One region of the Rahnella sp. BIGb0603 genome, then DNA from elsewhere that is predicted to be linked to it. Evidence: predicted binding sites of a transcription regulator. Region 1 holds the regulator's gene; the other holds the start of a gene.
The links. The regulator PurR, encoded in region 1, represses purine synthesis genes. The targets are predictions, from matches to a motif close to CANGCAAACGTTTGCNTG.
Positions count from the first base shown of each region.

Region 2: glyA (serine hydroxymethyltransferase) is a predicted target of PurR. The motif match lies at 2,892-2,909, and genes of this name have one in related genera.

Region 1 is NZ_JANUEX010000001.1:371,194-376,161, forward strand. It holds gene M2403_RS01715 (C40 family peptidase) at 10-912, shown strand; gene M2403_RS24905 (YnhF family membrane protein) at 1,077-1,166, opposite strand; gene purR (HTH-type transcriptional repressor PurR) at 1,500-2,525, shown strand; gene punR (DNA-binding transcriptional activator PunR) at 2,561-3,466, opposite strand; gene punC (purine nucleoside transporter PunC) at 3,603-4,814, shown strand.
Region 2 is NZ_JANUEX010000003.1:150,338-155,305, reverse strand. It holds gene csiE (stationary phase inducible protein CsiE) at 1-213, shown strand, start outside; gene M2403_RS09055 (3-phenylpropionate MFS transporter) at 210-1,370, opposite strand; gene glyA (serine hydroxymethyltransferase) at 1,534-2,787, opposite strand; gene hmpA (NO-inducible flavohemoprotein) at 3,131-4,321, shown strand; gene glnB (nitrogen regulatory protein P-II) at 4,398-4,736, opposite strand; gene glrR (two-component system response regulator GlrR) at 4,890-4,968, opposite strand, start outside.

The sequences.
Region 1 (4,968 bases):
AACGAAGCTATGCGCTTACTGTTCACGCTTTTTGTGCTGCTCTTTACCCAGCTGTTTCTGAATATGGCTCATGCGTCGCCACAGACTCGTGTCGCTGCCGACCAGCGAAAGAGTCATGTTAACCAGGTCACGCCGGAAGAACGCCGAAAGCGAAAAACGGCAGCCGCGAAAACCAGCAAGAAAACCAAAGTCGCGCCGGTTTCAGAACCTAAAACTCAGGAAAAAAATTCGAAGAAGAAAGTCAAAAGCACCGAACTGGTTAAGCGAAAGACGTCTTCTGAAAAAACAGTAAAAACGACGCGGGCCGAGAGTAAAAAAGAAAAAACACTCAAGACAACCCGGGCCGAGGCGAAAGCAGGGAAGGAAACGAAAACCCGCTCTCTCGCTAAAAACAGCAGTGAAAAGGCCAGTAAAAAAGAAGCGTATGGCCGCCACCGCAAAGGCAAAAAGTTACGTGAAGAAGACAGTAAACCGATAACGCTCAGCGCAACACACAAGAAACGTTATCAGCACGCACAACAAACCGCGATGACCAAGCTGATGCACCAGGTCGGCAAACCTTACCGCTGGGGCGGAACGTCACCGAATACAGGTTTCGATTGCAGCGGACTGGTTTACTACGCATATAAAGATTTGATCCGTATTAAAATGCCCCGCACAGCGAATGAAATGTACCACTTGCGCGATGCGGCCCCGGTCAAACGGGGTGAATTAGAATCCGGCGATCTGGTTTTCTTCCGGATTAATAACCGCGGCGCCGCAGACCATGTCGGTGTTTACGTAGGAAACGGGAAGTTTATCCAGTCACCGCGCACCGGCGAAGACATTAAGATCACCTCACTGGGTGACGATTACTGGCAAGATCATTATGTAGGCGCACGACGGGTAATGACCCCTAAGACGATCCGATAATAAACAATTCGTTAAGTCTGAAGTTTCGCTAATCAGCCATTGAATAGCATTTAACGAAGAGTTTCTGCAGGGAAGAGTATCGGCGGAATGGGTGACTGCGTAAAATTGAAAAGGGCGATTCCTGTTATAGGTAATCGCCCTTTTTATTGCGGCTTTCGCGCAAATCAGTTCATCACTGCGGTGAAACTGAAAGCAATAATCACGAGCAAAGCGCAGACCGTAGTGATCAAAGAAAATTTCAGGTTGCTGTCCATTAAACCCCCTTACGGATCAAATTGTGGCGTTCGTATAGCCACACTGAATGTGTGCCAACGCATTTTCTCATAATTCGCATTGAAAATCTTGTGCTGAATGACACCAGGTTCATGACAATTTTACTTCCACTTTCCTGCATTATAAGTGAAAATTGTCGGTTACCACGCCTGTGTGCCGGTCGATTTCACCCGAGAGCATTTCACGCCTCACTCTGAAGAATCCACCCAACGATTTCACTGCCCTTTTCGAAGTCAGCAGTTAAATCCACGCAAGCAAACGATTAACATAATGCTAACGTGCTGAAACACGTGAGCACAGGAGTCATTTTTTACATGGCAACGATTAAAGATGTCGCAAAGCGCGCTGGCGTTTCCACCACAACCGTGTCGCACGTCATCAATAAAACCCGTTTCGTCGCCGAAGAAACCCGAGCCGCGGTTCTCCTTGCAATCAAAGAGTTGCACTATTCTCCCAGCGCTGTGGCACGTAGCCTGAAGGTCAATAACACCAAAACGATCGGTCTTCTGGCAACGTCCAGTGAAGCGCCCTACTTCGCCGAAGTGATTGAGGCCGTGGAAAACAGCTGTTTCTCAAAAGGCTATACGCTGATTTTGTGTAACTCACACAATAATCTGGAGAAGCAACAGGCCTACCTGCAAATGCTGGCGCAAAAACGCGTCGACGGTTTACTTGTGATGTGCGCGGAGTATCCGGACGAATTGCTGAATATGCTTGAAGAATACCGCTCCATCCCGATGGTTGTGATGGACTGGGGCGAAGCGCGTAAGAATTTCACCGACAGCATTATCGATAACGCGTTTGAAGGCGGCTATATGGCCGGACGTTATCTGATTGAACGCGGTCATCGCGATATCGGCGTGATCCCTGGGCAACTGGCGCGAAACACCGGCGGCGGCCGTTTCCAGGGCTTTGTGAAAGCACTGACGGAAGCTAATATTCCTCTTCGTGAAGAATGGGTCGTTCAGGGCGACTTTGAGCCGGAATCGGGCTATCAGGCCATGCACAAAATTCTGATGCAGAAAAACCGCCCGACGGCTGTATTCTGTGGCGGTGACGTGATGGCGATGGGGGCAATCTGTGCCGCCGATGAGCTGGGCCTGCGCGTACCGCAGGATATTTCCGTGATTGGCTATGATAACGTGCGTAACGCGCGCTATTTCTCACCGGCACTGACGACAGTTCATCAGCCAAAAGAACGTCTGGGCGAAATGGCCTTTACCATGCTGCTGGACAGAATTATCAGCAAACGCGAAGAGTCGCAGACCATTGAAGTGCATCCCAAACTGGTTGAGCGCCGTTCCGTGGCCGACGGCCCGTACCGCGATTACCGCCGTTAACTTTCAATAAACGCCTGTGCCGCAGGCGTTTATTGTCAGTCGCGCAACCATTCCCGGTTCATCGTTTCCGTATCGCCCATGTATTCCAGCAGCCACGCCAGCGAAGGCGACGGATTGCTCTGATCCCACGTCAGGCAGCACGGGCTGTCCGGAAAGGTATTTTCCAGCGACAGTACCTGTAATTTTTGCTGTTCAATCCAGGGTGTCACGCGGTGAACCGGCATCATGCCAACACATAAACCTTCGTTCAGACATTCCAACGCACACGTCCAGTCGGGAACCACCAGCCGCCGCTGGTTATCCAGCGTCCAGGTATCGCGTTTCGGCAATGTCCGCGATGTATCTTCCAGGCAAAGCGCCGGATAAGGCCGTAACTGATCGTCACTCAGTATTCCCTGCGTCTGGGCCAGCGGATGTTGCGCGCTGACCACACAATGCCAGTCCATAAAACCCATATCGCGGAAATTGAACCGTCCACCGACGGGGATCGCCCGCGTCGCGCCGATGGCGACATCCGCCCGCCCGTCGACCAGCGCGTCCCAGACACCGTTAAAGACTTCCGAATGAATGATGAGTTCGGTATCAGGGAAATGGCGATAGAAATCCAGCACCAGCTGCCGTGTCCGCACAGGTTTAACGATACGGTCAACGGCCACCCGTAATTCTCCGCGCCAGCCATTGGCGACCTGCTGACACTGGCGGCGGGTCGCTATCATTTTTTTTGTCAGAACCCGCGCTTCGTCGACAAAAACTTTACCGGCAGGAGTCAGAATAACGTCGCGATGTCTGCGTTCAAACAACGGAACGGCCAGCCATTGTTCAAGCTGGCGAACGGTGTAGCTGATGGCAGAAGGAACCCGGTGCAAGTCCTGCGCGGCAGCGCTAAAACTGCCTGTTCGGGCGACGGCATCGACCACTTCAAGTGCATATTCTGACCACATCGTTTAGCCTTCAATATTTTTGATAGCAGATTGCAAATATTAGCGTTTCACAAGCCTGTTATCAAAGCGTTAAACTCCGCATCCGATACGATTTCCGCGTCAAATCATCTGCAATAAATAAATTAAAGAGACAATAATGAAACCCTCACTTGGATTTATGCTCTATCTTGCCGGGCTGAGCATGCTTGGCTTTTTAGCGACCGATATGTACCTTCCGGCCTTCAGCGCGATGCAAAGCAGCCTGATGACCAGCCCGGGCATGATCAGCGCCAGCCTGAGTATTTTCCTTGGCGGCTTTGCCATCGGTCAGCTGTTGTGGGGGCCGTTGTCCGACAAGATTGGCCGCAAGCCGGTATTGCTGATTGGCTTAGCGCTCTTTGTCGTCGGTTGTCTGGGCGTGCTATGGGTTGAGAATGTCCGCGCCCTGCTGGCGCTGCGTTTCCTGCAAGCTGTCGGCGTCTGTGCCGCCGCCGTCACCTGGCAGGCGCTGGTGGTAGATCGCTTTTCTGCCGATGTTGCTAAAAAAACCTTTGCCAGCATCATGCCACTGGTTGCGCTTTCCCCTGCTCTGGCACCTTTGCTGGGCGCCTGGGTTCTCAACCATTTTGACTGGGAAGCGATTTTCGTTCTGCTGACCGCCGTAGCCGTTATCTTGCTTATCACCACGTCCACACTGCGCGAAAATGCGCCAGAGGTTCATGCTCCTGCTGATAAAACCGGTTTCGCGAAGCTTCTCGCTTCCCGGGTTTACAGCGGTAACGTGATGATTTATGCCGCCTGCTCTGCCGGCTTTTTCGCGTGGCTGACTGGTTCCCCGTTTATTCTCAGCGACATGGGGTATTCGCCGGGTGTGATTGGCCTGAGCTATGTTCCACAGACCATTGCTTTCCTTCTTGGCGGTTTTGGGTGTCGTGTGCTGATCAGCAAAACGGATGGGAATAAGATCCTGCCGTGGCTGCTGGCAGGTTATGGCGTCAGTGTGGCGGGTTTGTTCGGCGTGGCTATATTTACTGATGCGAGTCTGGTGAGTCTGTTAATTCCGTTCTGCCTGATGGCTTTGGTGAATGGCGCGATTTATCCCATTGTCGTCGCAAATGCATTAATGCCATTTCCTGCTAATACAGGTAAGGCCGCGGCGTTGCAAAATACACTGCAGTTGGGTCTATGTTTCCTCGCGAGTTTGCTGGTTTCCGCATTTATTGTGCAACCACTCATGGCGACAGTCACCACGATGCTGTCTACACTACTGTTGGTAGTTTTAGGCCGCTGGCTGTCACTGCGTCAGGAAGAAGTGCAATCCGGTGAACAGGAACCGGTGCAGAAACAGCATGCACGGAATGCAAACTAATAGTGATAATGACTTTAAGTAACAATCACTTAATGGACATTTACATTCGTAGTGATTAACTATTGAGAATGCCAGCCAGCGAGCCTATACTCAACTGAACCCAATAAAATAGCATTTTTACAATACTTTTATTACATAGTTAGCGTCGGCGCGA
Region 2 (4,968 bases), on a different contig from region 1:
CAGCAATTGCGCGAAGCCACGCTGCTGCCGCTCAATATCAAGTATCAGACGCTGGCAGATTTTTATCAGTTCGGCGCGCCGGGCGGCGTGGCGATGATTGTCACACCTTACGCCATCCGCAGCACCGACGCCGATCCTTTAGTCATCCACACTCAACTGCCGCTGGCGAAAGAGCAGCGAAAACGTATCCGCTCGCTGCTCGAAGCGCCCTAGCTGGCTGACGCCTCCGGTGCGGACGGCGTGACCTGCGGACGCAGGAAAATCGCCGGTACCGCCAGCAGCGCCATCACCCAGAATAATCCGGCGTGAAGATGCTCGAACAGGAAGCCGGAAACCATCGTCATCACCGCCACGCCGCCGCCCATCGCCAGCGCGGAATACACCGATTGCAGACGGATCACCTGATCACGCGGACGCGCCGCGATAAACCGCATTCCCGCCAGATGGCAGACAGTGAAGGTACCGCAATGCAAAATCTGAATCATAATCAGCCACGGCAGCCCGGTGAACGCGCCCATCATTCCCCAGCGCACCACGCCGCAGATGGCGGAAAGTAACAACAGATCCCGCGCCGACCAGCGGCTGAAAAGCTGTTTGCTGAAGGTAAAGACCAGCACTTCCGCCACTACGCCCAGCGACCACAAATAGCCGATGGTGGTAGAGGAATAGCCGACATCCTGCCAGTAAATCGCACTGAAACCATAGTAAGCGGCATGTGCGCCCTGCAATAACGTCACGCATAACAGGAACCGCCAGACCGGTTTTTCGCCGAGCAATGCTTTCCATGAAATGGCCGGTGCGCCGCTGGTTCGTGGTTCACCGACCGGTTTCACACTCGGGCGCAGCAACATCCCCAGTAGCATGGCCGCCACGCCAGCCGTCAGCGTATATAAAATCGCGTTGTGGCCGTAAACCTCGACCAGTTTGCCGGTGACCGCCGAGCCAATCACAAACGCAATCGAGCCCCAGACGCGTACTTTGCCGTAATCCATATTGATCTGGCGTTGCAGCGTGCCCGCCAGCGCATCGGTCAGCGGCACCAGCGGCCCGAAGAACAGGCTGAAACCGGCGATGTTGATCATCAGCCATGCCCAGCCGTTGCCGAACCAAAAGCCGACCGCAAACGCCAGCGTGAGCAACGCCAGGATCCGCAAACCGGTGATGAGATGCGAAGGGTCTTTGATGGAAGGCGAAATGATTAACGTGCCGAGAAAACGGGCGACTAAACCAGCGCCAAGCAACAGGCCGATGCTTTCGGAGGAAATGCCCTCGCCCTTTAGCCACAAACCCCAGAAGGGAAGGAAAATACCGTAACTGAAAAAATAGGTGAAATAACTGAGTGCAAGCCAGCGCGTGGAACGCAATTCCATAAATCCTCCGGTGTGAGGCCAATACTTTGACAAAGCTCACAATCGCTAGCAATCCGCAGACGCTTTCTTACTCCAGTAATGTCTGCCAGCTCACAAATTCTGATACATGCCCATAAAAAAACCCGCCGGAGCGGGTTTTAGCAGCTTTACGGCTTCGCAAATATTACGCGTAAACCGGGAAGCGTGCACAGATGTCGAGAACTTTCTGTTTAACGCGTTCGATAGTGGCTTCATCGTTCACGTTGTCCAGCACGTCGCAGATCCAGCCAGCCAGTTCACGCGCTTCAGCTTCTTTAAAGCCACGACGGGTGATAGCCGGAGTACCGATTCGCACGCCTGAAGTCACGAACGGGCTCTTCGGATCGTTTGGCACGCTGTTTTTGTTGACGGTGATATTAGCGCGACCCAGTGCAGCATCGGCTTCTTTACCGGTCAGGTTTTTATCAACCAGATCCATCAGGAACAGGTGGTTGTGCGTGCCGCCGGAAACCACTTTGTAGCCACGATCCAGAACCACAGCCACCATTGCCTGGGCGTTTTTAGCCACTTGCTGCTGGTAAGTTTTGAACTCAGGTTCCATCGCTTCTTTCAGTGCTACCGCTTTACCGGCAATCACGTGCATCAGCGGTCCGCCCTGGCCGCCAGGGAAGACGGCGGAGTTCAGTTTTTTGTAGAACTCTTCGTCACCGCCTTTCGCCAGAATCAGACCGCCGCGCGGGCCAGCCAGCGTTTTGTGCGTAGTGGTGGTCACGATGTGCGCGTGCGGAACCGGGTTCGGGTAAACGCCCGCCGCAATCAGACCGGCAACGTGTGCCATATCGACGAAGAAGTACGCGCCAACGCTGTCTGCGATTTCGCGCATTTTTGCCCAGTCAACGATACCGGAGAAGGCTGAGAAGCCGCCGATGATCATTTTTGGTTTGTGTGTTTCGGCCTGACGCTTAACGTCGTCATAGTCGATGTCGCCGCTTTCGTCGATGCCGTAAGGCACTACGTTATACAGTTTACCGGACAGGTTGACCGGTGAACCGTGTGTCAGGTGACCGCCATGGCCGAGGTTCATCCCCAGAATGGTGTCGCCCGGTTGCAGCAATGCGGTGTAAACCGCGAAGTTCGCCTGTGAGCCGGAGTGTGGCTGAACGTTAGCGAAATCTGCACCGAACAATTCTTTTGCGCGGTCGATAGCCAGTTGTTCAACGATGTCGACGTACTCACAACCACCGTAATAACGTTTGCCCGGATAGCCTTCGGCATATTTGTTGGTCAGCTGCGAACCCTGAGCCTGCATAACGCGCGGGCTGGTATAGTTTTCTGACGCAATCAGCTCGATATGTTCTTCCTGGCGAACAACTTCTTTTTCCATTGCTGCCCACAGCTCAGCATCATAATCGGCAATGTTCATTTCACGCTTTAACATCCGCATCTCCTGACTCAACAAACTAAAAATAAACGCCCCTTCCGGGTTCTGCGCAACAGTGTAAATGTTTAGGCCGCCTTCGGATAGGGTCAGTTTCAGGTTTTTAAGCAAACGATTGGCTCCAGATACAGCAAGGCTTTGATCTGCGAACCTCAACCCATAATCAAGGGATAAATTTTCAACTGAACATGCTCAAATTTCAGCTTTGTGACTCAGCCCTCACCGCACACGTCACCTTAAAAAGCCCTTACCCCTTTAGGGGGTGTTTACAGAAATTGTGGATTTATATAAGATGCATTTAAAATACATGTTTAATGAAATTTAAAAAGACACGGAGTTCACTATGCTTGATTCAGCCACTATCGCTACCGTTAAATCCACCCTTCCTTTGCTTGCGGCAACCGGCCCGAAACTGACCGCACACTTCTATGACCGCATGTTCGAACACAATCCCGAGCTTAAAGACATCTTCAATATGAGCAACCAGCGCAACGGCGATCAGCGTCAGGCGCTGTTTGATGCCATCTGCGCCTATGCCACCAATATTGAAAATCTGGCTGCACTGTTACCGGCGGTTGAACGTATCGCGCAAAAACATACCAGTTTCATGATCCGGCCTGAGCAATACGATATTGTCGGCGGTCATCTGGTGGCGACTCTGGATGAAATGTTCAGTCCGGGTCAGGAAGTGCTGGATGCGTGGGGCAAAGCCTACGGCGTTCTGGCGGGCGTATTTATCAATCGTGAAGCAGAAATCTATAAAGAAAGCGCCGAAAAAACCGGTGGCTGGAGCGGCACCCGTGAATTCCGTATTGTGGAAAAACAGCCGCAAAGCGAACTGATTACCTCTTTCCTGCTGGAACCTGTAGACGGATTGCCGGTAGTGGATTTCCAGCCGGGACAATATCTGGCGGTGTATATCCGCGATGCTTCCCTGGAAAATCAGGAAATCCGTCAGTATTCCCTGACGCAGGCACCGAACGGCAAAACGTACCGCATCGCGGTAAAACGTGAAGGTCAGGGCGCGGTGTCCAACTTCCTGCATCACTTTGCGCAGCCGGGCGACATCATTCATGTTGCCGCACCGCACGGCGATTTCTTTATGGATGTCGGCGAGGCCACACCGGTCGCGCTGATTTCCGCCGGTGTCGGTCAGACACCGATGTTAGGCATGCTCAACACGCTGGCGCAGCGTGGCCATAAAGCGCCTGTTCAGTGGCTTCACGCCGCCGAAAATGGCGCGGTTCATGCATTTGCCGGTGAAGTGAAAAGCGCGCAGACTCATCTGCCGCAACTGGAAAGCCATGTCTGGTATAACCAGCCCCGGACGAATGACTTGCCAGGCGAAGATTTTCAATACCAAGGCTTTATGGATCTGAGCAAAGTCAGCGATAAAATCAGTGATCCGGCGATGCACTTCTACCTGTGCGGTCCGGTGGGCTTCATGCAGTTTGCCGCAAAACAACTGCTGGCACTGGGCATTGCCGAAGCCAACATTCACTACGAATGTTTCGGCCCGCATAAAGTCATCTGACTTTGAGAATACCCGCACTGAAAAGCAAAAAGGCTGACGCAATGTCAGCCTTTTCTGTTTCAGACGCGCAATGAAATCAGATAGCTTCTTCGTCCTGCTCGCCGGTGCGGATTCGCACTACGCGCGCCACGTCGAACACGAAGATTTTGCCATCGCCGATTTTGCCGGTCTGCGCGGTAGTCATGATAGTTTCAACACAGGTATCCACGATGTCATCTGCCACCACAATCTCGATTTTTACTTTTGGCAGGAAATCGACCATGTATTCCGCACCACGGTACAGTTCGGTATGACCTTTCTGACGACCAAAACCCTTCACTTCGGTCACGGTCATCCCGGTGATCCCAACTTCAGCCAGTGCTTCGCGGACGTCGTCGAGTTTGAACGGCTTGATAATCGCATCAATCTTTTTCATGGCGGACCCTTATAATCATTCGTTTGCTCTCCGCCTTCCTGAGCGGCAGCATGGTTCACAGTCTGGTTTCGGATGCCGTAGCATGCGAAGGCGCTAAAGGTATCATAGTTCAGCGGCAGGAATGTACCCGATGCCGCTGAAAGTAAATTCCCGTTACTCTTTAAAATCCGTGGCTTCCAGCTCGTGGCGGGAAAGCAACTTGTAAAATTCGGTGCGGTTACGCCCGGCAATA